One region of the Roseibium sp. SCP15 genome, then DNA from elsewhere that is predicted to be linked to it. Evidence: predicted binding sites of a transcription regulator. Region 1 holds the regulator's gene; the other holds the start of a gene.
What was found. The regulator LexA, encoded in region 1, represses DNA repair genes until DNA is damaged. The targets are predictions, from matches to a motif close to TGTTCNNNNTGTGTTCNG.
Positions count from the first base shown of each region.

Region 1 (15,332 bases):
CGAATACGGAGTGAACGTGCTCAACACCCTGCTTGTCAAATCAGCCGGGTCCGTCCTAACGTCCCATCAACTAAAAATTTAGGGAGGACCCGGGCGGATGATGGAGCGATGTTCCAACCGTGTTGCCAATCTGGCGCATTTCTTGACGAAAAACGCGACTCGTTGGCCTTCGAGACCAGCGATTGTCTGGGAAGGCAACACCTGGAGCTGGGCTGAACTCGACAGGCGCGTCAGTGCGCTTGCTTCAGCTCTTCAGTCAGAATTCGGAGTGTCCAAAGGCGACTCGCTGCTTGTACAGGCCCAGAACTCCAACCAGATGATCGAGATCATGCTCGCCGCATTCCGGCTGGGCGCAATCTGGGTCCCTTGTAACTTCCGTCAGGCTCCCGGAGAAACTTCATATGCTGCTCAAAAGGCTAAGGCGAAAGTGTTCCTGTGCGATGCGGAGTTTGAGTTGCAGGCAAATGCAGTTCAGGAAGCACGACCGGACCTTGCCGGCATAGCCACCATTGGAGAGAGTTCCTTTGGAGTATCCATTGAACACCTGATATCCAGATTTCAGGATTCAGGATTTGCCAACACAGCAGTCAACTACAACGATCCATGCTGGCTGTTCTTCACATCGGGTTCCACCGGCCGCCCCAAGGCCGTCGTTCTCACCCACGGCCAGATCGGCTTCGTGACCGTGAACTATATGGCCGACCTCCTGCCCGGTACGACAGAGCAGGACGCCTCCCTTGTCATAGCCCCTCTTTCCCATGGCGCCGGACTACAACTGATTGCACAGCTTTCCAGCGGTTCTGCCCATGTCTTGATGCCGCAAGGCGGATTTGATCCGGCGAAGGCATTCGAATTGATCGAACAACACAAAGTCAGCAACCTGTTCACTGTACCAACCATCGTGAAACGGCTTGTTGAGGATCCATCCGTTGACCACTTCAACCATTCCAGCCTGCGGCATGTGATTTATGCGGGAGCCCCGATGTACCGGGAGGATCAAAAGCGTGCGCTGGAAAAACTCGGTCAGGTTCTGGTTCAATACTACGGTTTGGGTGAAGTGACCGGCAACATCACAGTGCTGCGGACACAGGATCATTCGCCTGATGATAACGAAACCCGTATAGGGACCTGTGGCACCGAACGAACGGGTATTGAGATAAGCATCCAGGACGACGACGGCGGTATCCTTGGACCGCACGAAACCGGAGAGGTCTGCGTCATAGGTCCTGCGGTCTGTGCCGGGTATCTTGAAGATGACGGCGCAAACGCAAAATCATTCCGCAATGGCTGGTTTCGAACCGGTGATATCGGCCATATGGACGAACAGCGCTATCTCTACCTCACGGGCAGAGCCTCCGACATGTACATTTCTGGCGGCTCGAACGTGTATCCGAAGGAAATCGAAGAGGTTCTGCTCACCCATCCGGACATTTCCGAAGTCGCAATCATCGGTATTCCGGACCGTCAGTGGGGTGAAGTTGGCCTCGCCGTATGTGTCGCGGAAGCAGGAACAACGCCGGAAGATGCTCATCTTTCAGAATTCCTCATCGGAAAGGTCGCCAAATACAAACTTCCGGCGCGATATCTCTTCATCGAACAAATGCCGACCAGTGCCTATGGCAAGATCACGAAGAAACTTGTTCGGGAACATCTCGAAGAGAAAGACCTGCTGTGAGACGACCGGCTCCAGAATCTCTCTCGGACATCAGGCACCCCGGTCCGGTCGCGGAAGATCGCAGACCTCACGCTTCGTGCCTCGCAGAACCCGTCATTCTTGAATTGGCGAATGGGCAACCATTGCTTTCGGCTCTTGGCAACTGGGCGGAGCGCGAAGGCTTTGGATCTGCAGTTCTTGATCTTGGAGGACTGAGCCTGCAGCCTTTCAACTTCGTCATGCCGGACAGAGCAATCGACGACCGTCATGCCGCCTGGTACAGCGACACCCATTCATCAGGCGGTGTGGCTCTCGAAGAAGCCGTTGCCATTCTTGGATGGCGGGACGGAAACTGGTTCGCTCACATTCATGCGTACTGGTATGAAAATGGCCAAGCGAGACTTGGGCATCTCCTGCCCGAAACGCTGACCATTGCCCGCTCCGCGCAACTGAAGGGATTTGGATTAAAAGGAGCGCGCTTCGTTGCGGAACCAGACCCGGAGACCGAATTTACTCTTTTCCGCGTCAAGCAGGATCAGCTCAGCCCATCGGACCTTGACCACAATGCAATCATAACCACGCTCGCCCCTTTTGAAGACATGCATGAAAGCATAGCCGCTCTGGCTGATTGCCTTGGTGACACGACATACGACGTCTTCGGACTTGGAAGTTTCGCCGGAGCACAGTTTATCGACGGCCAGACAATGCCGGGACTGATTTCGGAAATTCTTGTGAGACCTGGAGCAGGCCGCGGACAGAACCAGAACCTGAACCTGCCCGTTCGATGCGTTGACCTGACCGGACAGATTTACGAAGGCACGGTCAAGCCGGCAGGCGCACCGACGCTGGTAACCTGCGAACTGCTGCTGCTGGCTCAATTCACTTCGCAAAGCGTTGAGACCTAACTCGTAAGCCTAAGCTATTGCCTCATCAACTTCGGCATCCAAGGGAACAGTAAGAGAACATTTACCCTTGCAGAACACAATAGGAACAGGTAGTGTGTTCTTGATTTGTACCACTTGATTCTCGCGGTCAGGGGAAGCCGATATGCTAACGCGCAAGCAGTATGAACTGCTCATGTTCATTCATGAAAGACTGAAGGAAACGGGTGTTCCACCGTCATTTGACGAAATGAAGGACGCCTTGGACCTTCGATCAAAATCCGGCATTCATCGCCTGATTACGGCATTGGAGGAACGTGGGTTCATCCGGCGCCTGCCGAACCGCGCACGCGCAATGGAAGTTGTCCGCCTGCCCGACTCGATTGCTCCCGGACTTGGGTCCCCTCGTCCGCGCGGCAGCTTCTCTCCTGAAGTGATTGAAGGATCGCTGGGCAAGCAGGAGACACCGCCTCCAGCTCCGGTAGCGGAAACAGTCGGCACTGAAATTCCGGTCATGGGACGGATCGCAGCCGGTGTTCCGATCGAAGCGATCCAGACGCACAGTCACTCCATCACCGTTCCTCAGGAACTTCTCGGCAAAGGCGAGCATTACGCCCTCGAGGTGCGAGGCGACTCCATGATCGAAGCCGGCATTCTGGATGGTGATACTGTGCTGATCCGACGGACAGACAGCGCTGATAGCGGTGACATCGTCGTGGCGCTCGTGGATGATGAAGAAGCAACCTTGAAGCGTTTGCGCAAGAAAGGTGCTTCCATAGCCCTCGAGGCAGCAAACCCGGCGTATGAAACCAGGATATTCGGTCCTGGCCGCGTTCGAGTTCAGGGCCGCCTGGTTGCCCTGTTCCGGCAATACTGATCAAGGACTGAACCTGCCTGGTATCGTACTTGGCAGGTTTACAACAGTGTCTGTTCATTGCACCTGATGGCAGTGTGATGTTGCGAGGCTATTTACCCTATTTCACCTTCCTGAGTTGCTCGCGGGTAAATGTGCCTGGTTCATGCCAGGGGCGAGGATTAGCGGGCACTGCGAACTTTAGTTTTGCTATTTTTGCGCCGGGCTGACTGCCAGCTTCAGGCGATGCTTTTTGCACTGGATGATCTTTTTTCCCATTCGAAAGCCATATGGATATGGCGCCGCGTTCCTGACGAACTGATCCTCCTATCGAGGTTACATCTGGACAATTTGCGCGAACCTTTAGGTCGGACACGATAATGTCGGCATATTTGCAATCCAGGCGAAATGCTTCTGCTGATTTTGGAAGCGCAAGTTTCAACGGCACTTGTGTCTTCGCATTCGAATCATCACCTGCACTTGCCGGATAAGCCGAGATTACACACCCATCTGAGTCGCATGTAATCTGGGGCGACTTCATCTTGCGCGATCCAATCGCTGACTTCGGGACTCCTTCCCCTGCATACCAGATGTCCGTTGCAAATGACTGTCGCCTCCCGGCCCACCGAAGCAGCCCCTCTTCATCTCTGGCAGCAATCCTTGTGCCGGAGGCCGCAATCTGAATATCCGGAGGTCTGTGTTGTACGAGAAACATCATTCCCGCTGCCAATGGGGCAATTGCCCATAGGCGCTTTCGTCCCGCAAGAAGCAATGCAGCGAACAAAGACGCGACAAACAACAATGCAACCGGCGCACTCAGTTTTCCAATCACTCCGGCATCAGCATCAAGTTGAGCAGTGAAAGAGGCAATTTTAAGCAACAAGGATATTCCAGCAGACATGACGATCAACGGAAGCGATGCCAATCCCAGTGGCATCAGCACCAATGCCAACACGCCAAACGGCATGATCAGGAGAGAAAAAACCGGCATTCCCAAAAAGTTGCCGACAACACCAAAGGACGCGATCCTACCGAAATGATGTGCCCCAATGAGCCCTGTCGCAAGACCGGCAATGCAGGCAGTTACAATAAGTCCGGCACCCCAACGCAAGACATGCTGCAGTACGCGAGACAGCACGCTGGCATCTATCTGGCGTGCCCGACTGAATGTTCGTTCGCGGTTTCGCCATATCTCGTAAACAGCAATCAGACAGATGACAGCGGCAAAGGACATTTGAAATCCGGGAAAGAACAGACGCTCAGGCGCTAGCAACAACAAGAAAAGACCGGCGATCGCGACGCTTCGCAGCGTTAACCCACGTCTGCCAACAAGAATGCCTAGGAAGACGAGTCCAATCATGAGGAAGGAACGCTGCGTCGCGACGGAAGCGCCGGAAAGGAAAAGATAGACAAGCGCCGCAAACAGGGCAGCAGATGCAGCCCATTTTTGCGTTTCCCAACGAAGTGGCAACGCCGGAATGCTCGCGAAGATCAGCAAGGCAAGTCCATAGGCACCGCCGGCGAACAGCGCCATATGCAACCCGGAAATTGCCAGGATATGCGCAAGTCCAGCCGCCCTGAGATCGTCCTCCTGTTTTTCAGCAATGCCGCTTCGGTCACCGACCAGAAGGGCAACGACAAGACTTGTTTCCGGCGTGTCTCCCAGTGCCGCCTGGATCTTCGCACCGATAGTGCCTCGCAGGCCCTGTAAAGCTGAACGCAATTGCAGGCTCACAGGTTTCTCGTCTTCCCGGATCAACGTCGGTGCACCAAAGCTGAAACCAGTTGCACCTATTTGCGAATAGAAAGCCCGAAAAGAAAAGTCATAGTCTCCCGGCGCAACCGGACCTGCAGGCGGAAACAATCTGACCCGCACCTCAATCCTGTCACCAACCTTGATGGGAGGATCTGCAGGTACACGCAGCCGAACAAATTTCGGAAAGCCGAGCGTCTCTCTTGATCGCCCCTCGACACTCGAGACGCTTAATAGGAGTCGCACACCTGAGGCATTGCTTCTCTTCTCGATCGCGTGGCCGGTGAGGTTCACGTTCATTTCTTCAGCAAGCTTCGGCGCGTCGACAAAAGCAGTTCTCACCGAACCGATGGTCACGCCCCCCAAGAATGCCAACGCAAGCAGGATGAGTTTTCCGCCCGGCCGGGAAGCCCCGAAACGGATAACCAACCCGCTCGCCAACGTAAAAAGCGCTCCCAGCAACAGCCAATAGGGTTCGCCGGGAAGCGCAAGATAACATGCGATACCAGCGGCAAATGCAAAGCCGACCCATAGAAGTCCCTGCTCCTCCCAGAACCGGCTATTTCCTGCCTCTTGTGATGCGCCTCTTGTCTTCCTGGAAAATAGAGGCAGGAAGTGGATACCGGTTTTGGCACTAGTTCTGCGTTGGGAATGCTGATTGGAGGAGTGTGATTTCGGGCCTGTACGCCTCCCCGCCTCCGCGTCGCGGCGGCTTTTAATTTTTGGCGGTGTTTGTGTTCCGTACTCCACCCACTGCTTGTAGCACGCCTTCAAGGAAGAAACACAGAAGGCCCTATTTTGCCTGAAGAAAGCCTGTGCTAAACCGGCGCCACCTAAAGGCGCAATCAGCGCAAATGTTCTGACAGAGACTTTCAGAAAGCACCATGGCACAAAAAATCGTCACGCGTTTCGCCCCTTCCCCGACAGGCTTCCTGCACATTGGCGGCGCCCGAACAGCGCTCTTCAACTGGCTGTTTGCCAAGCACCACGACGGGAAGATGTTGCTGCGCATTGAAGACACTGACCGCGCGCGCTCTTCCCAGGAAGCCGTAGATGCTCTTTTGGACGGTTTGACCTGGCTTGGCCTGGATTGGGAAGGCGAACCGATTTCCCAGTTCTCGCGTGTCGACCGGCATAAAGAAGCTGTTGAGCAGATGCTTGCAAACGGTTCTGCGTATCGTTGCTATTGCACACCTGAAGAAGTCGACGCGATGCGCGAAAAAGCGCGGGCAGAAGGCCGCCCACCCCGTTACGATGGCACGTGGCGAGATCGCGACCCGCTTGAAGCTCCCGAAGGTGTTTCGCCAGTTATTCGCCTCAAGGCACCCAATGAAGGTGAAACAGTCGTCAACGACATGGTTCAAGGTCGCGTCGTCATCCCGAACAAGGACCTGGACGACTTTGTGCTGATGCGTTCGGATGGCACACCAACCTACATGCTGGCTGTTGTGGTCGATGACCACGACATGGGCATTACGCACATTATCCGCGGCGTCGACCACCTGACCAATGCAGCCCGCCAAACACTTATATTTCAGGCCCTTGACTGGGATGTGCCGGCGATGGCGCATATCCCTCTTATTCACGGTCCGGACGGTGCAAAACTTTCAAAGCGTCACGGCGCAACCGGGGCAGAAGCCTATCGCGAAATGGGCTACCTGCCACAAGCCATGCGCAACTATCTGGCGCGCCTTGGCTGGAGCCATGGCGACGAGGAAATCATGTCCCTTGAGGACATGATCAAATGGTTCGGTATGGATGCCGTCGGTCAATCTGCTGCGAGATTCGATTTCAAGAAGCTGGAAAACCTGAACGGCCACTACATGCGTGCGACCGACGATCCGGAGCTGTTGAAGCACTGGAAAGTCTATCTGAGCCATGTGGAAAACGGAGCGGAAGTTCTGGCGTGGCTATCGGACGCAGGCAACGAGCAAACAGCGCTTGCAGCTCTGCCAGGCCTCAAAGAACGCGCAAAAACTCTGGTCGAACTGACGGAAAGCGCATCTTATCTGTGGCGTCAAAGACCACTTGATACCGACGAGAAGGCCCAGAAGATCCTCACAGACGACGCGAGATCCATTCTGAAGGATTTGCACGCCGTTCTGTCTGAAGCTTCTGATTGGGCTCCGGAAGCGCTGGAAACAGCCGTTAAAGCCTATGCAGAGCAAAAAGAACTCAAGCTTGGCAAAGTTGCTCAGCCCTTGCGCGCCGCTCTCACGGGTCGCGGCACTTCGCCTGGAATCTACGATGTACTGGTTGCACTTGGTCGCGAAGAATCGCTTGCCAGAATCAAGGACCAGGAAGCCTGAGACCAATGATAAATGCACCCGTTTGTTCCTGATGGCGAACGGGTGCCCTAGACCGGCGGTCGTACGGGCCTTTGACCAAAGCGTTATACCGGCCAGCTTGCGGCACTGCAGTAAATGGGCTAGGCAAGAGCCGAAAATTTATCCAGTGCCATCTGTTGCCTTTGTTGAGATCCTCTCATTCGGGCAGGTCAACAGACTGGTGCGCAAGGTTAACGCAAAGGGGTATCTGTATGGCCGACAACAACGCCAAGCTCAGCGTCGGTGGCACCGACCACGACTTCGACGTACTTGACGGGTCCATCGGACCGTCAGTTGTGAACATTTCGTCCTTGTACAACGATTCCGGAATGTTCACCTATGACCCGGGCTTTACCTCAACCGCATCCTGCGAATCCAAAATCACGTACATCGATGGTGACGAAGGAACGCTACTTTACCGCGGCTACCCGATTGAGCAGCTTGCCGACCACGGCGACTTCCTCGAGTCCTGTTATCTGCTGCTTTACGGGGAACTGCCGACAAAGCCGCAAAAGGACGACTTCGTTCAGCGCGTGACGTACCACACCATGATCCATGAGCAGATGAACCGGTTCTATTCCGGCTTCCGTCGCGACGCTCACCCGATGGCAATCATGGTTGGAACAGTTGGGGCTCTGTCGGCATTCTATCACGACTCCACGGACATTACCGACCCGCATCAGCGGATGGTGGCCTCGCTGCGCATGATCGCAAAAATGCCGACAATGGCCGCAATGGCTTACAAGTACCATGTTGGCCAACCGTTCGTTTACCCGCGCAATGACTTGGGTTACGCAGCCAACTTCCTGCACATGTGCTTTGCGGTGCCGTGCGAAGAGTACAAGGTGAACCCGGTTCTTGCGCGCGCGATGGATCGCATTTTTATCCTGCACGCTGACCACGAGCAAAACGCGTCGACCTCGACCGTTCGCCTGGCAGGCTCGTCCGGAGCAAACCCATTTGCATGTATTGCTGCTGGCATCGCATGCCTATGGGGCCCGGCACACGGTGGCGCCAACGAAGCTGCGCTGAACATGCTGTCCGAAATCGGGTCCGTTGATCGTATTCCTGAGTTCGTGGCACGCGCAAAGGACAAGAACGATCCGTTCCGTCTTATGGGCTTCGGTCACCGGGTCTACAAGAACTACGATCCACGCGCCCGGATCATGCAGAAAACGACGCATGAAGTGCTTGGCGAACTTGGCATCAAAGACGATCCGCTTCTGGACGTTGCAATGGAGCTGGAAAAAATCGCGCTCAATGACGACTACTTCATTGAGAAGAAGCTCTACCCGAACATCGACTTCTATTCCGGTATCACGCTCCGGGCGCTTGGTTTCCCGACCACGATGTTCACGGTTCTGTTTGCGCTTGCACGCACGGTGGGCTGGATCGCCCAGTGGAAAGAAATGGTGGAAGATCCGTCTCAGCGCATTGGTCGTCCTCGCCAGCTCTACACCGGCGCGACACAACGCGACTACGTGCCTATCGACCAGCGCCGTTAAACTGGTTTCGCCGATTCTTTCTGAAGATTCGGCACCTTCTCAGAGATTTTGTTGACAATGCCGCCAGATTTCTGGCGGCATTTTTTGTTCCACGCCCCAAGGGAAACCTGAAATTGTATAGAAAACAAATTTCCACCTTGTAGCTTTCCAGGGAACAAAGGCGTATTCACGATTTTCAGAATGAGATTAATCAGTCACTTTACCTCCCAACAAAAGAATAAAACCATATTCCAATCCTAAACTCAGAAATAAACTATCTATTCGCTCTAATAAAATTCCTACTCTTTTCACATTTGTTCAGATAAAAAATGATTTCTGCATCATCACCTTCTTTTCTTTGAAGTTTTTACAAATAATAAGGAATCACTGCTTACCCTGATCGAAAATAAGCTGCGTAATACACGCTGGGGCTTTCGAGGGGTTGATATGAAGTTCCTGAAATTCGCATCTGATCTGAAGTTTGGTGTAAAAGTCGGAGGCAGCTTCGCTGCGGTTGTGGCGCTGACCGGCATTGTCGGCGGTGTCGGTGCCTACAGCGTAATGACACTCTCGGAAAGAATGGAGGTTGCCAAACAGTCAACCTCTACCATTGCTCAACTGCAGAACCTTGCCAGCAAACGCGAAGACTTTTTGTCTTCCCAGGATCTGCAAGCCGCAGAAGCCGCTCTCGTTGATATCGACGGCCTCACGAATGAGCTGAAGGTTCTAGAAGATCAATTGAAAGGTGAACCCCAAGCGCAAATTCCCGTTGCAGAAGCAGCTTCGGCGGTTTCCAAATTCAATTCGGCATTCGAGAACGTCGTAGACCTGACACAAGCCCAATCAGACAAGCGCATCGAACTTGAAGGCGCTGTCCAGGAACTGGAAACCGTCGCGTCAGACATTCTAGGCAAGGCCTTTCTTGCTAGAGATGGCATCGGTGCAGAAGACACCAATGCAAGAAAGACGTTGGTTCTCGCAAACAAGGTTGGGCAAGCAGCTGCGAAGTTCCAGGAAGAGGCCCTGACACTTCAGAACCTTTTCAGCGCGGCAGCCAACAACGCCAAACAGATCGCTGAAATCAGACAGCGCATCGAAGCCCTTGCGCCTTCTGCCAAAAACATGGCGGCAAACACCATTGAGGGCATTGACCCTGCAACGGTCAGGAAACTGGCAGCGACAACAGATGAAATAGCACAGACACTGGAAAAGCTGTCAACCACGAAGGACTACATCCAGATTTTTGATCTGACAGACTCGGCCAAGGCCGGTTTTGAAGGGCTGGTCGCGAGTTCGAAAAAGATCAGTGCCGATGCAACGGCTGCCATCGACAACGTCTACAAGCAGGCTGACGAAATCAAACAGCGCTTCTATGCGGCAGATGATGTCTCCGGAACGGTGATGCAGCTGGAAGCAGATGCCATGGCCGTAAAAGCTGCGGCATTCTATTTCATGGTTGCTCCTTCGGAAACGAACCAGCAAGCTGTTCTTGAAGGGCTGTCCGGACTGGCCAAACTCGCCGGTCGCTTGGAAAAGAGTGCTAAAGATTTTCCGGCCATCCTGGAAAAAGTTCCGGAAGTTGTCTCGTCGCTTGGTAGTTTCGGATCCGCTTTCGACGAGCTGGCTGCAAACCAGTTTCAGCTTGAAGGCCAGATCGCCAACATGAAGGATCTGTCTCAAACCGTCCAGACACAGATCTCTACTATATCCTCCGACCAAAGCGCAGCCGCGCAAGCTTCCAGCACAAATGCGCTGAGTGTTATCAGCCTGGCGCTTCTCGCGGCCGTTGTTGCAGGCATCGGCATGGCGATCGCACTCAACTTTGCGGTAACGCGTCCCTTGCGTCGCACCACCGAAACCATGTCCCAGTTGGCCGATGGCAACACCGATGTCGACATTGACGGCGTCGACCGCGGTGATGAAATCGGCGACATGAGCAGAACAATCCAGGTCTTCAAGGACAACGCGGTCGAGCGTATTCGCCTGCAATCTGAGACCGAGCAGGAGCAACATCTTCGTGCTGAACGACAGGCTCGGGTCGAGGAGATGATCACAGGCTTCCGCGAAAAGGCATCCGAAGTTCTAAGCTCCGTCGGTGAAACCGCCCATACGCTGGACGGCACTGCACAAGACCTGAGTGACATTGCCGGACAGAACTCAAGCCTGGCGGACAGCACCTTCTCCGTAACCGATGAAGCAACGCAGAATGTTCAAACCGTAGCCAGCGCTGCGGAAGAGCTGGCTGCATCGATTGCCGAAATCTCCAGACAGGTCAACCAGACAACGCAGGTTGTTGAACGGGCGACGGAAGGAACCCGCGTAACCAACGAAAAGGTCATGAGCCTTTCAACCGCTGCGACCAAGATTGGTGAAGTGGTCAGCTTGATCCAGGCAATCGCGGAACAGACAAACCTGCTTGCACTCAATGCCACTATCGAAGCGGCGCGTGCCGGTGAAGCCGGCAAGGGTTTCGCCGTTGTGGCAGCCGAAGTGAAAGAACTCGCAACCCAGACCTCCAAGGCAACTGAAGAAATCGGCTCGCAGATTACCGAGATTCAGGACGCCACGAAGGACGCGGTTTCCGCAATTCAGGAAATCACTGAAACCATGGAAGAGGTCAACGAATACACCTCGACCATCGCAGCGGCTGTCGAGCAGCAGGGCTCTGCAACAAACGAGATCTCGGTCAATGTCCAGCGTGCCGCTGAGGGGACCGGTTCAGTCAAGAACAACATGTCTGACTTGTCGCAAGCCGTGGCGCAAACCAGCCAGTCCGCAAACCTTGTGCTCGGCGCCTCCGGAGAATTGTCCCAAAAGACGGACATGCTGAGCAACGAAGTCAGTCAGTTCCTGGACAACGTTGCAAACGCCTGATCAGGTCAAGCGTCCAGCAGAAACAGTTTGAAAGCCTTCAATCCCGGAGCTGTGATAGCTCCGGGATTTTTGCAAATTACAGATTTTTTCCAATTGGAGTGCGGTGTTCCCTGGCCCTTAACTCGCCGAAAGCGCACGATTTGACTTTTGTACGTTCGCGCCAAGCGTGCTCAACACCACATCCGCAGCTGCACTGCTTTGACTGTGACCCTGCGGCAGTCGCATAACGGACTCGAGCCGTGAAAATTCATCCAACTGTGCCTGCCGATCAGGTCCTTCCTGCAACAAATCCTTGAGAAGTCTTGCAAGCACCTGAGGTTTCACTTCGTCGTCCAGGAACTCTGGAATAGCCTTACTGCCGAGAATGATGTTGGGTAGAACAAATGAGTCCACGCTGGAGAATTTGAAAATGCGATTGAGGTCCTTGATCCGGCGAAAGAACCAGTCAACCTTGTAAGCGACGACCATGGGCACTCCAGACAGCGCCAACTCCAATGAAACCGTGCCAGATGCGGCGAGCGCCGCATGAGCGCTCCGGAACGCTGCCTTTTTGGCTTCCAGCCCGGTCACAATTCGCGGCTTCACTTTCCAGTTCTGAGTACCTTGCCGAATTTTTGCGTCAAGGTGGCTCACCGCAGGAAGTACCACTTCGATATCCGGCACCTCGTTCTTGACCAAGGCGACAGTCTCGCCGAAATCTTCCAGCAGACGATCAATTTCGCTGCGCCGGCTCCCCGGCAACACGAGAAGCACCTTTTCATCACCACTCACCGGCCGCCGTTCATCACGATCTGGACGCAGGTCTTCCACATGTTCGCTGAGTGGATGTCCTACATAGTGCGTACGCGGTCCTCCCAGCTTCTTGTGAATGGCAGGTTCAAAAGGCAGCAGAGCGAGCAATTCGTCAACATAGACGCTCATCTTCTTCGCCCGCCCGGGCCGCCAGGCCCAAACGGAAGGAGACACGTAACCGACAATCGGAATGTGTGGAGCGCGCTTGCGCACTCGCTTGGCAACACTATGGGTGAAGTCCGGACTGTCGATGATGACAAGCACATCCGGATCGCCTGCAATCACATCATCTACGGTTTGATAGACCCGTTTCACGATCAGAGGCAGACGGGCCAAAACAGCACTCAGGCCCATAACTGAAACATCGGAGATGTCAAAGAAGCTGGTCAATCCGAGAGTTGTCATCCGCTCTCCACCGACGCCGCAATACCTTACGCCTTGTCCCAGTCTGTCATTGAGCGCCTTCATCAACTCGGAACCAAGCTGATCACCGGATTCTTCACCGGCAACAAGACAGATTGTTGGAGCATTGTCCGTCATCCGTCAGCCGCTCCCTCGTCAGATGGTTTTTCAACTCCCACGACAAAGAGCCCCGCGCTGTCGGCACGCTGAAGCGTTTCCTCTTTCTCCGCAATCAGAGCACCGTGCGCCTCAATCGCTATTCCTGCCAATCCTGCCGAGACCGCAAGTTCAATGGTCCGGGGTCCAACAGTCGGCAAATCAACACGCAAATCCTGATCCGGCTTTGCTGCCTTGACGAGCACTCCAGCACGGCCTTTTGAGCGAATGCGGCCAACTCTCTTAAGATCGGCACAGCGCTCGATCATGGCGTCCGTGCCTTCTGCTCCCTCGAGGGCAACAACACGCCCGCCAACGGCAATCGCGGCCTGACCGATGTCCAGCTCTCCAAGTTTCTGGGTCGCTTTCAGAGCGAGCTCCAGATCTCGCCAGTCGTCTGTCTTTGGCTGCATCTTTCCCAGTACGCCACTTGATGCCAGAAGTTGTGGCGCCACATCCCTGATTCCCACAACGCGGTACCCCTCGTCCTCGAAAAGGCGGATGACTTTGGTCAACAAGCTGTCGTCGCCGCCGGCCAATGCCCGGATGATGGTCGGCAGGCGCTTGAGTGTGCCAAAGTCGCCGAGTATTGACGTGAAATCCGGTCGCTTCGACACACCACCAATCAGAAGAACATCCTGACAGCCGGTCTTTTTCAAAAACTTGTAGAGCCTACCGATTTCTCCCCAACCGAGCTCCGTACTCGCCCGGTTTCTGGTTTGCTCATCAGCTTCACCCTTGATGGCAATGATCCGAAAATCTCGACCGGAGCCGGAAAGCGCATCGGCAATCTGACAAGGCAAACTACCGTTGCCGGCGATCAATGCGATACGCCTCCCTTGGGTCTGAGCCAAATCAGGCATGACCTTAGTCTTCACTGCGCGGCGTACAGAAGCGCCGATCTTCCTTTTCAAGGATGAAATCTGTAACGGTCTTCACAAGTGGCTGGTCCGCAGTACCCTTCGCCAAGGCTTCTGCACGGCTTCGAAGTGTTCCGTCGCTGCTTTCAAACAGAGCTCTGTAAGCGGCGCGGAGGGCGTGAATTTGTTCTCTCGGGAAGCCTTTGCGTTTCAGACCAACAAGGTTAAGGCCAGCAAGACGGGCTCGGTCTCCAATCACAGATCCAAACGGGATAACATCAAACTCCACACCGGTCATACCGCCGACGATCGCACCGGTACCAATCCTGGACCACTGCCGTACTGCGCTAAGGCCTCCGAGAATGACGAAGTCATCCAATTCCACGTGACCTGCAAGCGTAGCGTTGTTTGCCAAGATAGCGTGGTTTCCGACGATGCAGTCATGCCCCACGTGAGATCCCATCATGAAAAGGCAGTTGTCGCCAACCTTGGTGATGCCACCACCGCCCTCGGTCCCAGGATTCATTGTGACATGTTCACGAATCTGATTGTTGGCACCGATCTCAAGATGCGTCACTTCACCCGCAAATTTCAGATCCTGCGGTTTATGACCGATGCTTGCAAACGGAAAAATCTGCGTGCCCGGACCAATACTCGTGTGTCCGGCAACAGCCACATGCGCTTCCAAAACGACGCCGTCGGCGAGCTTTACGTTGGGACCCACGATCGAATAAGGCCCAATGCGTACACCTTCGCCTATTACAGCCCCGTCTTCGACTATGGCCGTTGGATGAATTTCAGTCATATATCCTCACGCATCTACCAGCATAGCGCTGACTTCAGCTTCCGCAACCTTGGTACCTTCGACCATGGCAACTGCATCGAACTTCCAGATGTTGGAACGTTGTTTGATTTTCTTGACGTGAAAATGAACCTGATCGCCCGGCTCAACCGGCTTGCGGAACTTGGCCTTGTCGATGGTCATGAAATAGACCAGCTGTGGCGGCGCATCGTCACCCCGTGCATGAACACATAGAGCTCCGGCAGTCTGAGCCATCGCTTCAATGAGAAGCACGCCAGGAAACACGGGACGTTCTGGAAAATGACCCGTGAACTGCGGTTCGTTGATGGTGACGTTCTTAATGCCAATACAACTGTTGTCACCATCCATTTCTATGATCTTGTCGATCAGAAGGAACGGATAGCGATGCGGCAGAAGCTTCATGATTTTCATGATATCTGCGCTGGCAAGTGTCTTGTTTTCTGCGTCTTCCATGAAATGCCCCTTGGCGGTTT
Region 1 is NZ_JBDZYI010000001.1:1,374,028-1,389,359, forward strand. Features, by position in the region: gene ABLO27_RS06235 (acyl-CoA synthetase) at 98-1,675, shown strand; gene ABLO27_RS06240 (hypothetical protein) at 1,672-2,559, shown strand; gene lexA (transcriptional repressor LexA) at 2,702-3,412, shown strand; gene ABLO27_RS06250 (ComEC/Rec2 family competence protein) at 3,510-5,015, opposite strand; gene ABLO27_RS06255 (hypothetical protein) at 4,947-5,099, shown strand; partial or broken gene ABLO27_RS06260 (ComEC/Rec2 family competence protein) at 5,166-6,032, opposite strand; gene gltX (glutamate--tRNA ligase) at 6,026-7,450, shown strand; gene gltA (citrate synthase) at 7,681-8,973, shown strand; gene ABLO27_RS06275 (methyl-accepting chemotaxis protein) at 9,400-11,826, shown strand; gene lpxB (lipid-A-disaccharide synthase) at 11,944-13,158, opposite strand; gene ABLO27_RS06285 (LpxI family protein) at 13,155-14,039, opposite strand; gene lpxA (acyl-ACP--UDP-N-acetylglucosamine O-acyltransferase) at 14,044-14,841, opposite strand; gene fabZ (3-hydroxyacyl-ACP dehydratase FabZ) at 14,848-15,312, opposite strand.

Region 2 (15,332 bases), 280 kb from region 1:
AGTAGGGAGTATTGGCCTCCCACTCCTTGAAGTCGGCAGATTCGCCGGCAAGCAGCGCGTCGATAAACGCCTCATACTGCTCCTTGTCGAGTGGGCAATTGAGATAGTCCTTGCCGGTCCCTCCCGGCCCCACCTTGTCGTAGCGTGACTGGAACCATGCCTTGGAGAGATCGACAGAGTCGAAATGGACAATCGGAGCGATGGCATCGAAAAATGCCAGAGCATCTTCACCGCTTTTCTCCAGTACCGCCTGGGAAAGCGCAGGTGAGGTGAGGGGCCCCGTCGCGACGATAACACTCTGCCAGTCCTCAGGGGGAAGTCCCGCTATCTCCTCGCGTTCGATTGTGATGTTCGGATGGTTCTCCAGCACGTGAGTAACCGCTCCGGAGAAGCCCTCGCGGTCGACGGCAAGGGCGCTTCCTGCCGGAACCTGATGGGCGTCGGCAGCAGACATGATCAGTGAACCAAGCTGCCGCAGTTCATGGTGTATCAGGCCAACGGCATTGTGTTCGGAATCATCGGAACGGAACGAGTTGGAACAAACGAGTTCCGCCAGACCGTCGGTCTGGTGAGCATCGGTTTTGCGAACCGGACGCATTTCGTGCAGGACGACGTCCAGTCCCGCTTGTGCGATTTGCCATGCGGCCTCAGATCCGGCAAGACCGCCGCCGATAACGTGAATTGGGGGCATTTTGTTTCCCTGAGGTACGGGCCGGTCACTTGAGGCATCAGATTTGCCGCGAACTTCGGCCAATTTCATGTTTGCCTCGTATTACTGCCTTCACCCCACTGCTGCAATGCCTGTTGCCGATTTGCGGATTCCAGATACTCGAAAGTTGTTCTTGTTTCCTCAAAACAGAACAGAGGAGCCACTCCAACCTTGCCCCTATGTCCACGTTTCAGGCAGTCCGACCGTAAAAGGTCAGCTGTGCCTCCTTGGAAAGCGCGATACCTGGCTCGGTATTGTAGGCCAAAACTGCAAGTATCCGGGTTCGTTCACCGAGATTGGGGGCTACGCGGTGAATGGCATTTCTGCCGCGGAAGAAAACAAGAGTTCCTGCTTCAACGGAAAGTTCGCTGACTTTTGCATGTCCATCCAGAACTTCGGCAACTCCGTCATAGTTCATGTCACCGGCATCCGCGTCGCGCAGGCGCGTGACATATTCGAACTGTCCACCAGCTTCGGGAGACTGGATCATTAACGTGATCGAGAAGGAGGAGTTGTCGAAATGCCAGCCGAGTTCCTGCCCTTTCTCGGCAAAATGAAGGTTGAGCGAAGAAAGCGGGTCCGCATACTCGTACAGGGCCTCCTCGCCGAGCACGTCACACAAGAACTCCCGGAAGAGCTCTGAATCATAAAGTGCACGGAGAGCTGACGTTTCTGGCATCAGGTCGTCCGTAATGCATCCCTTTGACGAAGTTACCAAACGGTTGCGCGGATGGTTGTCATCATAATCTGGATCTTGTGCATTGAGATACACCGTGTGTTTCTCGGTTTTTGCATAGACCCTGTCCCGGTTCGCCAGGCCTTCGTCGCGAATCCCGGTGATTGTCGAAGCTGGCACAAATCCGGGCAGGACCAGCACACCGGTCTTCTCAAACTCCTGACGGCACCTGGTTCTAAAGTCGCCGTCTGCAATCGGATAGGTGCTTAGGTCTATGACCTTGTTGAGTTCCATCTTGTTCCCTCCATGACGATTGGGGGCAAGGTTACCGAGAATTCTAAAGTCGAAAAAACTGTTTTATTATTGCTATAAGAGAAGAAAAAATTATGCAGAAAATCCATGAACAGAATAACGGTCAGGCAATGTGAGTATTTTCAAGCGATCGCCAAAAATGGCGGGATAACTGCGGCTGCGAAATCCATCGGCATATCTCAGCCCGCAATTGCGCAGGCAATAACCAAGCTTGAAGAAACGACTGGCCTCATTCTCTTCGTACGGCATCATGCCCGTGGAATGGAGCTTACGCCTCAGGGAGTGGAGTTTCTGAAGTATGCCGACGAGCTTGTGGCGTGCGCAACTCGGGCAAGCGAGATCGCCGGGCAGATTGCGTCAAATCGCGCCGGCAAGATCAAGCTTGGGTGTTTCCAATCAATTGCTCCCTTTTTTCTTGCGCAGCTGGTTTGCGGCTATCGGAAAGAGGAACCGGGAGTGACGCTCGAAGTGTCTGAGCTGCTTCACAGCGAACTTGAGACTGCAATCCATAGAAAGGACGTCGATCTGGCGGTGATGTACGATCTCGGCCTGGATCCTGCGAAGATTGCCTGGCAGGAGTTGGCAGCGGTAAAGCCCTATTTGATCGTTCCGCAAAGTCATCGACTCGCTGAAAAGAAGGTAGCTTCAATTAAGGAGCTCGAGTCTGAGGACTACATTCTGTTCGACGCACCTGGAAGCCGAGACTACTTTTTCAGGATTTTCGCCCATTATGGCATCGGGCCAAAGGTGGCTTTCCGGTCGACATCGATAGAATCGGTCAGATGCAGCGTTGCCAAAGGGTTGGGTGTCTCGATCCTGGCAATGCGTCCCGCTTCCAATCAGACATATGGAGGCAATTCGGTGGTCCCAATTGAAATTTTGGAAGACTTGCCTGAGACGCCCATCATCATGGCTTATCGTCGGGATAGGGAAATGGACGACCTGAGTGAGAAGTTCATTGAGTTCTGTAAAGAGGTCTTTGCACACGGAGTCAATGGCATGCACGTTTGACCTTGATCAGGTCGAGAAATGCAGGTGTTCAGAGCCCAAAAAATAAAAACGCCTGCCGGTGGGAGGAGGTTCCGGCAAGCGTTTCTAAGATGCTCTACGCTTAGAGCGTAGAGATTTGCAGCCCGAAGTTTGGGAGGAGGAGTACTCCAGACCGCGAAATTTGTTATTTTGCAGACATACGAGCGTAACGAGCGATGTCGGAGCGGGCAATGCCCAGGTCGTTCAGCTCACGATTGCTCAGGTTGGACAGTTCGTCGTAGGTCTGACGGAAGCGTTTCCAGTTGTTGAATTTGCGAACAACAGTGTCGATCATGGTTTAGGCCTTTCGCTATCTCAGTGGCCATGGCACCGCGGATCGGCGTCTGGCCCGTTCATCTCTTACAGTTCGGAAGATAGGGAAATTGTGCGCCGCGAGGTAGTAGCAAAATCGCGAAGCTGATATGCAAAAAGTGCAAGTCACCAAAGAGTTAACGATCAGTGGTTGTCTTCATCGGTTGCTGGATTTACTTCCTGTTGTAAGGCTTCTTCGCATCTGCAAACTCAAGCTCACATCAAACAGTGAAACGACCTTCTGAGGGCTTCGGGTGGTGTAGCTTTTTCGCTGCCGGTAGAATCCCTTTGCAAATCCAAAAGGCTTCGTAGCGCTATCTTGCTTGGTTAGACTGCCGGCGAGTCAATCAGCGACACAATGGGAGAGTGAACATGCTCGTGACGGTCCAGGAACGGTTCATGGTATGGCAGCTCGACCGTCCCGCCGCAGACAATGGCGTTGATGAAACCACCATGTCTGCCATGGAAGCAGGACTTGCTCAGCTGGAGGCACAAACAGATGAATTGAGTTGTCTCGTAGTCCGAGGCGACAACAAGGTCTTCTGCACCGGACTGGATGCGTCAATGCTTGAAGTCTGTTTCAATGACAGAGCAAAGTTTTCGAGCGTTGTTCACCGCATGAGCGAAATTCTGGAACGGATGTCCGCTCTTTCTCAGATTTCGATCGCGTGTGTGGATGGGAATTGCCGACTCGGAGGGGTTGAACTTGCGCTTGCCTGCGATTTGGTCCTGGCAAGTGAAGGTGCGCAATTCACAGATGGCCATTTGGCATATGACGCTATGCCGGGTGGTGGAGCAACCAAGCGACTTCCGTCACGGCTGGGTTACGGACGAGCGTTGCTCTTTTTACTCGAGTCACCTGTGCTGTCTGCAGGTGAAGCCTTCAAGGCCGGATTGGTTGATGAAGTCGTCGCAGCCGGAAGTGCATGTGAAAGAGGTACGGATTTGGCCCGGTCAATATCAAAACGGAACATCGCTTTGGTTCAGGATCTCAAGACGAGCGTTCGAGCCGCGATGCCGGCCCCTCCTGACAAATCGTTCTTAAGAGCGTTTGAGCGTTCTGTAATAGACCGTCTTGCAGGTGATTGAGGTCATCTGAGCGAAATGCGGTGCACACAGTGAACCGGTACTTTTTTCATCAGATGCTGTCGGGAGGAATTATCGTGGTGTTGACAGGGCTCCAGACAAACGAACGCCCGCCAGTGGGAGGAGGTACTGGCGGGCGTCGTTTCGACGTGGCAGGGCTGGGAGGAGGATGCCCCGCGTGTCACACGCCCGTCGGCTGGGAGGAGGGTGCCTAGGGACGCGATTTCTATTTTTTAGTCAGCTACATGCGCGCGGCGAGCTACAAATTTGATATCGCCACGGCAAATGCCGAGATCTTGCAGTTCACGGGTGGACAGGCGGGACAGTTCGTCAACCGCACGACGGTAGTTCACCCAGTTGCTGTACTTCTGACGCACAGTGTCAAACATCTTCTTATTCCTTAGATCGGCGGACCGTCTGTGCGCTCCGCGTCGTTGTTGATCTAGGATATAATTCACCAGCTGAATTAAAAGAAGCGCGATCTGCGCATGTCAGACATGCATTTGGTGCAATGCAAAAAAGATACTGGGAAAGTGAGAGGGAGGGGTAGAAAAAGTTAACAAAAACAGATTGGTACGAATCTGTGTGCAGTGCACACAGATTCTTCGGGATTAACGAGAGCGCTATTCCGCAGCGTCAGGCGTGCGTTGAGGCCTTCGCTGCAGAAGTTCCTGCAGAAATTGCCCGGTATAGCTCTCCCGCACTTCGGCGACATCCTCGGGACGTCCGGTAGCGACAATCGTCCCTCCGCCGTCACCGCCTTCCGGTCCAAGATCTATGATCCAGTCAGCGGTCTTGATGACTTCAAGATTATGTTCGATCACCAGCACGGTGTTGCCTTGATCAACCAGTTCATGCAGCACATCGAGCAGCTTGGCGACATCGTGAAAGTGCAATCCGGTGGTTGGCTCATCCAGAATGTAGAGCGTCCGACCGGTGGAGCGTTTGGACAGTTCTTTCGCCAGCTTCACTCTTTGCGCTTCACCGCCCGATAATGTGGTCGCCTGTTGTCCGACCTTGATGTAGCCGAGGCCGACGCGTGCCAATGTGTCCATCTTGTCGCGAACAGCTGGAACGGCAGAAAAGAACTCAGCGGCCTCTTCAACGGTCATGTCGAGCACGTCGGCAATGGACTTGCCCTTGAACTCAACTTCCAGGGTTTCCCGATTGTAGCGCTTTCCCTTGCAGACGTCGCAGGTAACATAAACGTCCGGCAGAAAGTGCATTTCGATCTTGATCACACCGTCGCCTTGACAGGCTTCACACCGTCCGCCTTTGACGTTGAAGGAGAAGCGGCCTGGCTGATAGCCGCGCGCCTTTGCCTCCGGCATTCCGGCAAACCATTCGCGGATCGGTGTGAAAGCACCGGTATAGGTCGCCGGGTTTGAACGGGGCGTGCGGCCGATCGGGGACTGATCGATATCGATGACCTTATCAAGGACCTCAAGCCCCTCGATCCGGTCATGCGGTGCCGGGTTGTCGCGAGCGCCGTTTAGCCTGCGTGCCGCAGCCTTGTAAAGCGTGTCGATCAGGAAGGTGGATTTGCCGCCACCGGATACACCGGTCACACATGTGAAAGTGCTGAGCGGAACGTCAACGTCCACATCCTTCAGGTTATTGCCGCGTGCGCCGCGTACTGAAATCTGGCGTTTCTTGTTGATCTTGCGGCGTTCGTCGGCGCGCGCAATCATCTTGGCGCCAGAAAGGTACTCGCCCGTTAGAGAAGCCGGATTGGCCATGATCTCAGATGGCGTACCCTTGGCGACCACCTGGCCGCCATGCACACCGGCTCCGGGGCCGACATCGACCACATAGTCAGCCGTCAATACCGCATCTTCGTCATGCTCTACGACAATGACCGTGTTTCCGAGGTCCCGCAGGTGCTTCAGAGTTTCCAGAAGGCGGGCATTGTCCCGCTGATGAAGACCGATCGAGGGCTCATCCAGAACGTAGAGAACACCTGTCAGACCCGAACCAATTTGCGAGGCCAGTCGAATTCGCTGACTTTCGCCACCCGAAAGTGTCCCGGAGGACCGAGAGAGTGTCAGATATTCCAAGCCGACATCGTTGAGGAATTTCAGACGCTCTCGAATTTCCTTCAGGATACGGCCGGCAATTTCTGTCTGTTTGTCGTTCAGTTTCGCCGGCAGGGATTCAAACCAGTCACTTGCCTGCCTGATGGAGCATTCAGTGATCTGACCGATGTGCCTGTCAGCAATCTTGACAGCGAGCGCCTCCGGCTTCAGCCGGAAACCACTGCAGGCGGGGCAAGCATGATCCGACTGGAATCGAGCTAATTCCTCGCGAACCCAGGAAGACTCTGTCTCACGCCAGCGGCGTTCGATGTTGCCGATAACGCCTTCGAACGTCTTTTCCGTCCGATAGCTGCGCACGCCATCATCGTATACGAACTCAATGGCCGTTTTGCCGGTGCCGTGAAGAATTGCATCCTGGACTTCCGCCGGCAGATCTTTCCACGGAGTTGCCATCGATACCTTGAAATGGCCGCAAAGTGCTTCCAACGTTTGGGCATAGTAAGGAGATGTCGATCCCGTTTTTGCCCAAGGCAACACGGCCCCTTCACGCAGCGAGAGAGAGTGATCGGGCACAACCAGATCTTCTTCGAAGGCAAGGGTTGTCCCAAGGCCATCACAGGTCGGGCATGCGCCGAACGGATTGTTGAACGAAAACAGGCGTGGCTCAATTTCCGGAATGGTGAAACCGGACACCGGGCAGGCGAATTTTTCCGAGAAGATCAAACGCTTCGGATCGCCATTTTCTTCGGTTTGGTCCGCAAATTCAGCAATCGCAATGCCGTCAGCCAGTTTCAGCGCTGTTTCAAGCGAATCTGCCAGCCTGCCTGCGATATCATCGCGCACGACCAACCGATCCACGACAACATCGATATCGTGCTTGTATTTCTTGTCCAGGGCAGGGGCGTCGGCAATTTCATAGAAGGTTCCGTCTATCTTGACCCTCTGGAACCCCTTTTTCATGAGTTCCGCCAATTCCTTGCGGTATTCGCCCTTACGGCCGCGAACCATTGGAGCAAGCAGATAGAGGCGCGACCCTTCTTCGAGATCCAGGACACGGTCGACCATTTGGCTCACGGTCTGGCTTTCGATCGGCAGTCCGGTGGCTGGAGAATAGGGAATGCCGACACGGGCAAACAAAAGCCTCATGTAGTCGTAAATCTCGGTCACCGTACCGACGGTCGACCGCGGATTGCGCGAAGTGGTCTTTTGCTCGATCGAAATGGCAGGCGACAGACCATCGATCTGGTCGACATCCGGTTTCTGCATCATTTCCAGAAACTGGCGTGCATAGGCAGACAAGCTCTCAACGTACCTGCGCTGGCCTTCGGCGTAGATAGTATCGAAGGCGAGAGAGGACTTTCCCGAACCGGAAAGGCCGGTCATCACAATCAGTCGGTCACGGGGCAGGTCGAGATCGACACCCTTGAGATTGTGCTCCCTTGCCCCTTTGACACTGATGACCTTGGTCGGATCGTTTTTCCAGGATTCATCCGCCTTGAGGCTCTTGGATGTCGTCATTCTATCTCTTCCTGACCTCATGCATCACGGCATCAGACGCCCGTGCACGTGTAGATATCTAATGAAGGGGCTCGTTTCCCACTTTATCTTTGTCCCGATATAGCAGTTTGACGCGGAGCTTCCAGTGGGTCTGTCACTGCAGCGGGAGGAGAAATTCAGGATACGAAGTCCGATTGAATCATTTTTATAGAAGTGATAAGAACAAAACAAGTACATTGAAAGGAAGGACGTCAGGAAGTTTCACCTGCGCAAGTCGGCTTCGCTGGCGATCGGTTTGGAATATCTCCTGACAGGAAACGCGAACCGCTGTGGAACAAAACAGGAGGAACGGCAACGGCTGTCAGATTTGGCGACGATGGCGGTGAGGTGAGCGAAGGGCTTCAATTTTCCGCAAAAGGTGGGCTTGCCTTGTGGAAAATGCAGGCCGGTGTGCAAAAAAGAAGACAGAGCGGTTGGCGGATCGTTAGGGTTCTGGTTTCTAGCGGCGATGGTTGCGGCGCGGTCAGCTGATAGAAGCAAATAAACCAAAGCGGATCGCGGAAACAAACAGGAGTTCACAATGGCGGGCAGCGTCAACAAAGTAATTTTGGTCGGCAATCTGGGAGCCGATCCGGAAATCCGCCGGACGCAGGATGGCCGTCCCATTGCCAATCTACGGATTGCAACTTCGGAAACCTGGCGGGATCGCAATTCAGGTGAGCGTCGTGAAAAAACCGAGTGGCACCGTGTCGTGATTTTCAACGAAGGTCTTTGCAAGGTCGCAGAAAACTACCTGCGCAAGGGATCAAAGGTTTATCTGGAAGGGCAGTTGCAGACCCGCAAATGGCAGGATCAGTCGGGGCAGGATCGTTATTCCACCGAGGTTGTTCTGCAGGGCTTCAACTCCAACCTGACGATGCTTGATGGTCGCGGTGAAGGCGGCGGTCAGCCGGGTGGTCTGCCTGACTACGGCAATGACCCACAAGGCGGCGGCGGTTTTGGTGGTGGCTCTGGCGGCTCCGGCGGCAACTTCGGCGGTGGCAGTGGCGGCGGCTACGGCGGTGGTTCCAGTGGCGGTGGTTTCGGTGGGTCTTCCGGTGGCGGCGCAGGCCCGATGGATGATGAAATTCCGTTTTAAGTCATGATTTTGGCGGGGGTGATCCGGCCCGGTTGCTCCCGTACTCCTCTGGTCTACCCGCCAACATTCGGATCGTAGGGCGTTCGCGGGTCGTCCTCGCCATCAAAATACTCTTTCGCGGTTCCAAGGCCGCAATGGTATACGGCCTCTTCCGCACGTGTGTCGCCTCCTGAGATCGGAGCGCCATTGTGATGTGCAAGCTCATGAATGAGCGTGGCCAGCACCATCCACCTTCCCATGTTGAATGCGCGGTCGCCGACCGCTATTTCTCCCGTCGGAGTGTGAATTTCTCCGTGCAGCGGAGAAATTGTCGGCCCGTAATTAACCCAGATGGTGCTGTCGTTGATCATGTTGGTCAGCGTTCTCCGGCCCGGAAGGGATCTGAAATAGGCATCACAACCAGGGTTGTTCTTGACCATCCTGAAAAGCTTGTTTCGGGCCCATTTCAATTTGCTGTACTGCGAAGAATTGAAATTGGTGTATTTCGATATCGGCGACGCGTGGTCTCCTATGTTGAACTGGAATGGCATCGCTTTCATCGATCTCCGTCGGTTGGTCTTGCGGAAATGATAGTGAAAACCGACATTGATAACCGTGACGGAGGTCACGAAGCGTCGCCTTGAGATGCTGATGCGATGATTAGGAAAACCGGCGCGAGGTTCGTGCGCGATATATTCGTCACAGTGATTTGAATTCACAACCTGTGTATGGCCGTATCTCTTAACCATATCGACAGGCCTGATATAGTATCAGTCTGTTCACCATGTGTGTTTTTAGCCGGAAATGAGCGAGAATCGCCATTTTGGACCGGTAGAATTCGCGCTGAACATAATCGTTCGGGCAAGTCTGCAATCCCGGCGGTCTCTACCTAGGCAGGGGAATTAAACGTCCGGTTCGAAAAGGGCGCAGTGCCGGAAACGACACTAGTTAATAAATTTTCGGGTTTAGATGATGCGAGCAAACATGACGGAACGTGAAATGCCGAAGACCGGCGACAAGGGGGCGTTGTTTATCCGCTCCAGGGCTGTATTGGGGAAATCGATCAAGGCCGGCCTGATGGTTACGGTGCTCGCATCCGGTTTTTCCGCGATGACCTACGAACCGGTATCGGCCCAGGGTCTGTTCCAACGGCTTTTTAATCCGGAAAACCATCGCAAGCAAAGAGAGCGGGAGCGCCAGGATCAGCTTCGCGAAAAGGCTGCCAAGGTTAAGGTATCTGCTCCACGTTACCTGAATTACTCTCCGGATACGTTGAAAAGAGTGTCGCTGACACCACTGTCTGAAGTGAAGCCGCCAGAGGTCGAACCTGAAGGCGACGCGTCGGCTGAAAACGTGCAGCAGGGTACCGAAACTGTTGTCGCAGAAACTCAAACAGCGAACCTGGAGCCGGTCGTCTTGAGTGCATTCGACAAGGCGCGCCCGGCACTGAAGGGAATGTCACTGATGGCGTTGCCTGAAATCGGCGATGCACTCATTACATACTACGAGGAGCACCCAGAGTTTGTCTGGATTGCAAACGGCAAGGTAAGCTCCAGAGCGGAAAGCATTCGAAGTGCGCTTTCTCAGGCTGACAAATTTGCGCTGAACCCTGAAGACTATTTCGTTTCCTTGCCCGAAACTGATGGGCTGGATGAGGCTGCCCGCGATGAAGCGTTGATGCGCTTCGAAATGGAGCTGAGCGTCGCGGCGCTGTCCTATGTTTTGGATGCGACGCGTGGTCGTGTCGATCCGAACCGGATTTCTCAGTACCACGACTTGCCGCGCCACCAGGTCGACCTTCCTGGCGCACTGGGTGAGTTTTCCTCAGGCTCTGATATGGCCGGGATACTTGAGGCCCATCAGCCGCAGAACGAGCACTTCAAGAAGCTAACTGCAGAATTGGCGCGCTTGAAGGCAGAAGACGAGGAAGCAGATCAGATCGTCATCGCACCGGGCACCTTCCTGAAGGCAGGAAAATCCAGCCCGGAAATGAAGAACATTGTCGCCGCCGTAGAGAAGAACGGTTCCGATGAGTTGAGGACTGCTCACGCGGAAACGCTTGCTGCCTATGACGGCGCAGAGTTGTATTCGCCGGAACTCGTTGATCTGGTCAAGGCTTTTCAGAAGGAAGCCAAACTGACACCGGATGGGATTGTCGGGAAAAACACAATCAAGGCAATGGTCGGTGAAACCAATGCGGCCAAGATCGCCAAGGTTGAACTGGCGATGGAGCGGAGCCGCTGGATACCCGAAGAACTCGGCGATCGAAAGGTTTTCATCAACCAGGCAGCCTTTACCGCAACCTATACATCGCCGGATGAAGTTCCGCTGTCCATGCGGGTTGTTGTCGGCAAGAAATCCAATCAGACAAACTTCTTCTACGACAAGATCGAAATCGTTGAATACAACCCCTATTGGGGGGTACCTTATTCGATCATCGTCAACGAAATGCTGCCCAAACTGGCGCAGGATCCGAGCTATCTCGATCGCGCCGGCTATGAAGTCACCACACCCGGTGGACGTCAGGTTTCTTCTTCCGCTGTCGATTGGTACGCGGTTGCATCCAAGCAGCAGTCGATCAACGTCCGCCAGTACCCTGGCAGGTCAAATGCCCTGGGTGAGGTGAAAATCCTGTTTCCCAACAGGCATCACATTTACATGCATGACACGCCGGCCAAGAGCCTCTTCAAGAAGGACATGCGCGCTTACAGTCACGGCTGTATTCGGCTGCATGATCCAAAGGCGATGGCAGCAGCGGTGCTTGGGAAGTCCAAGGACTATGTAACTTCCAGAATTTCTGAAGGCCGGAACGAACAGGAAAAGGTCGCCGGTGACATTCCGGTGTATGTTTCCTACTTCACCGCCTGGCCGGAGCTGGACGGAAGCGTGGCCTATTATTCGGATGTATATGACCGGGATCGCTATCTTCTGAAGGCGATCGAAAAAACAGAGGCTGTAAGGGCAAAAGCCAGAGCTTCTTGAACAAAAATCCAGATACAAGAACGCCGGGAAAATTTCCCGGCGTTTTTATTTGAATATCAGGATTGCCCGGAAAGACACTCTGCGAGCGAGTCGGCGAGCCCTTCGATCAGGTTTGGATAAAGGTCAGTTCCATTGGCAAGTTCGGTGCCCAGTGGATCCAGAGTTCCCTTGCGCGCGTCGCTACCTTCAAGAACGACATCAACCAGTTTTGCCTCGAACTGCGGTTCCTGGAAAACGCAGGTAACGTTCAGTTCCTTGATCTGGCTCTGGACTTCGGCAACGCGGTCGGCGCTGGAAAGTGCTTCAGGAGACACTGTGATGGCGCCGCTGGCCTCGAAGTCGAAATGATGTTCGAAGTGATGGTAAGCGTCGTGGAATACGACAAACTTCTTGCCTGCTACAGGCGCCAATTTTGACGAGATCGTCTGCTCAAGTTCTTCGATCCGCTGTTCAAAGCTCGCGGCATTTTTCTGGTACGTTTCCGCGTTGTCCGGATCGAGCTGCGACAGGGTGTCGGCCATTACATGCGCAATCGCGATGCCATTGTCCGGATTGAGCCAGATATGGACGTCATCTGCACCCTCATGAGCATGCTCATGTGAGTGGTCGCCATCCGCGTGTTCTGCGTGATCGTCTTTTTCGTCCCCGTGAGCGTGGTCATCATGATCGTGCTCATCATGATCATCGTGCTTTTCAGCATGCTCGTCATGTTTGTAATCATGGTCGTCGTCTTTTTCGGCATGATCATCATGATCATCAGCAGAAGCGTGCTCATCATGACCTTCGTGATCGCCATGATCGTGAGCGTCAAAATTCGCACCTTCACGAATTGCAAGATGCTGAATGCCGGCCGCATCCATGAGTTCCACGGTTGTTGCGTCGCCAGCCATCGAGCTGATTGGTTTCTCGAGCGACGGCGCTAATCCAGGGCCAATCCAGAAAACAGCGTCAGCCCCCTGCAGCAGAGCCGCCTGGGACGGTTTGAGAGCAAATCCGTGCGGCGAAGAGGCCCCGTCAATCAGGATGTGTGGTGTTCCGACGCCTTCCATCACAGCAGATGCAATCGAGTGAAGCGGTTTGATCGTCGTCACCACCGAAGGTGAGGCAGCGACCGCAGGCGTCAAGCTGAGGGAAAGGGCAAAGGTGCCGGTCAGCGCAGTGGAGAAGGCCAGACCACATGCTCGACGAGTGAAGGAATTGGAACGGGAAGGGGCTGTCATTCGAGTTGTTTCCGCACTGATGTAATGTTGTAACGTGTTACTCTATAACGTTTGTCAATATGGTGCGCAAGAATGGATTGGAGAATTTGCTGGACCAAATCACCAGAGTGCTTGGTTTGCTGATATGCCGAGGCTAAGCTCAGCAAAAAGACGGATCAATTGCTTCATGTCCTTTCGCGCAGATGCGGCCGTAAGCCGGTTGCTAGAACCATATCCACCCAAGGCAGCCCAGCTGATCGTGACAATCTACGGCGATATCGTCGAGCCGCGAGGTGGTGTTCTTTGGATGGGAGACCTCATCGGACTTTGCGCCGGGTATGGCGTGAATGAGTCTTTGGTCCGCACCGCTGTTTCCCGACTTGTCTCAAAAGGGCAACTCGAAGGGCAAAGAGAAGGGCGGCGCAGCTTTTATGCCCTAACGGCTCCTGCGCGTGAGGAATATCATCTGGCGGCAGAATTGTTCTTTGGTGCTCCAGATGAGGAGTGCGACTGGATTTTTACCTATTGCCCTCATGCAGCGGATCAACTGACATTGAAGAAACAAGGCTTTGTTTCACTTGGCGGTCATATGTTTGCCGGTGCCGACCGGCCGGGACGCTCACATCCAGGTGTCGCGTTCAAGTCAAGAGCACTAAGTCCGGGTAGTGATGAATTTAGACAGCTGGTGATCAATTCCTTCGGACTTGGTCCTTTGGCTGCCGAGTATCACCGGTTTCTGAAGAACATTGAACCACTTGCAGATGAAATTCACTCTGTGAAGTCGGGGCAGTCTGCACTGCTGTTACGTGTCGCGCTGGTTCATGCGTATCGCCACATCCGGTTGCGCGATCCACGGCTGCCAAATTCCGTTCTGCCTCAGGAGTGGCCCGGATCCGCTGCGAGGCAACAGTTTGCCGAACTTTACATCGCCTTGTCGAAGTTGGCTGACGCTCACATCGGCCAGAGTTTCCTGAACCAGGCAGGCCCGTTACCTGCGCGGCCACAACCCGTTGTCGAAAGGTTGAGTTCCCTGGCCGCTTGACACCAATCGGTCGTTTTCAACTACCGGAAATTGGTGCGTAAGATCAAGCATCACATAAATGTACAAAAATATACTTTTTCTGTGATGCTTTGTGCGCTATCTTCCCGTTGAGTTCAACATGACGGGGAGGAGGCGTCATGTATGCCCAGATGGTGAAAACCGATTCCAACAAGGTACGCGACATTTCGGAGATGTCCGATGAAGAGCGCGCTTTTCAGGAACGCATTGATCGCGGCGAAAAGATCGAACCTACCGACTGGATGCCTGACGGCTATCGGAAGACCCTGATACGTCAGATCGGTCAGCATGCTCATTCAGAAATCGTTGGTCAGCTTCCTGAGGGGAATTGGATTACAAGGGCACCGACACTGGAACGCAAGGCTATCCTCCTTGCGAAGGTTCAGGACGAAGCCGGGCACGGTCTTTATCTTTACTGTGCCGCCGAAACTCTGGGCGTCAGCCGGGACGAGCTTATCGAGCTGCTACATGCCGGCAAAATGAAATACTCCTCCATCTTCAACTATCCAACTCTGACCTGGGCTGACATCGGGGCAGTTGGTTGGCTGGTTGACGGCGCAGCAATCATGAACCAGGTGCCGCTGCAAAGAACGTCTTTCGGACCCTATTCCCGCGCGATGATCCGCATCTGCAAGGAAGAGAGTTTCCATCAGCGTCAGGGTTACGACATCATGATGAAGATGGCGAGCGGTACACCTGCGCAACGCCACATGGCTCAGGATGCGCTAAATCGTTTCTGGTATCCGTCATTGATGATGTTCGGTCCATCGGACAAGGAATCTGTTCACTCCGCTCAATCGATGGCTTGGAAGATCAAGATCAATACCAACGATGAGCTTCGGCAGAAATTCGTCGACCAGACTGTTCCGCAAGCCGAGTATCTCGGGCTGAAGGTGCCGGACGAGAATCTCAAGTGGAACGATGAAAAGGGCGGTTACGATTTTTCGGAGCCTGACTGGACTGAATTTTTCGAGGTGCTGAAAGGCAACGGTCCCTGCAACCGGGAGCGCATGGAAGCGCGTGTGAAAGCATGGGACGACGGCGCCTGGGTCCGGGATGCGTTGATGGCGCATGCGGACAAGAAAGAAGCAGCCAGATCGGCGGCCGAATAGAACTTTCGGGAAGAAGATTTCCGACCAGTCGAAGTGAAGCGCATTAGAGCGCCATGCGCTTAACGACGCGACTGATTTTACGCGGAGGACGAAATGAAAAAAGAGTGGCCGTTGTGGGAGGTGTTTATCCGCGGGCAGCATGGCCTGAACCACAGGCATGTCGGATCGTTGCATGCACCAGATGCCGAAATGGCAATCAAGAACG
Region 2 is NZ_JBDZYI010000001.1:1,090,013-1,105,344, forward strand. Features, by position in the region: gene trmFO (methylenetetrahydrofolate--tRNA-(uracil(54)-C(5))-methyltransferase (FADH(2)-oxidizing) TrmFO) at 1-691, opposite strand, end outside; gene ABLO27_RS04940 (HalD/BesD family halogenase) at 900-1,679, opposite strand; gene ABLO27_RS04945 (LysR family transcriptional regulator) at 1,785-2,708, shown strand; gene ABLO27_RS04950 (DUF1127 domain-containing protein) at 2,872-3,021, opposite strand; gene ABLO27_RS04955 (enoyl-CoA hydratase/isomerase family protein) at 3,411-4,127, shown strand; gene ABLO27_RS04960 (DUF1127 domain-containing protein) at 4,358-4,513, opposite strand; gene uvrA (excinuclease ABC subunit UvrA) at 4,748-7,678, opposite strand; gene ABLO27_RS04970 (single-stranded DNA-binding protein) at 8,238-8,795, shown strand; gene ABLO27_RS04975 (hypothetical protein) at 8,849-9,403, opposite strand; gene ABLO27_RS04980 (L,D-transpeptidase family protein) at 9,759-11,756, shown strand; gene ABLO27_RS04985 (zinc ABC transporter substrate-binding protein) at 11,813-12,976, opposite strand; gene ABLO27_RS04990 (PaaX family transcriptional regulator C-terminal domain-containing protein) at 13,143-13,997, shown strand; gene paaA (1,2-phenylacetyl-CoA epoxidase subunit PaaA) at 14,135-15,127, shown strand; gene paaB (1,2-phenylacetyl-CoA epoxidase subunit PaaB) at 15,221-15,332, shown strand, end outside.
Region 2: the regulator LexA is predicted to act here: its motif matches at 7,988-8,005, upstream of ABLO27_RS04970 (single-stranded DNA-binding protein).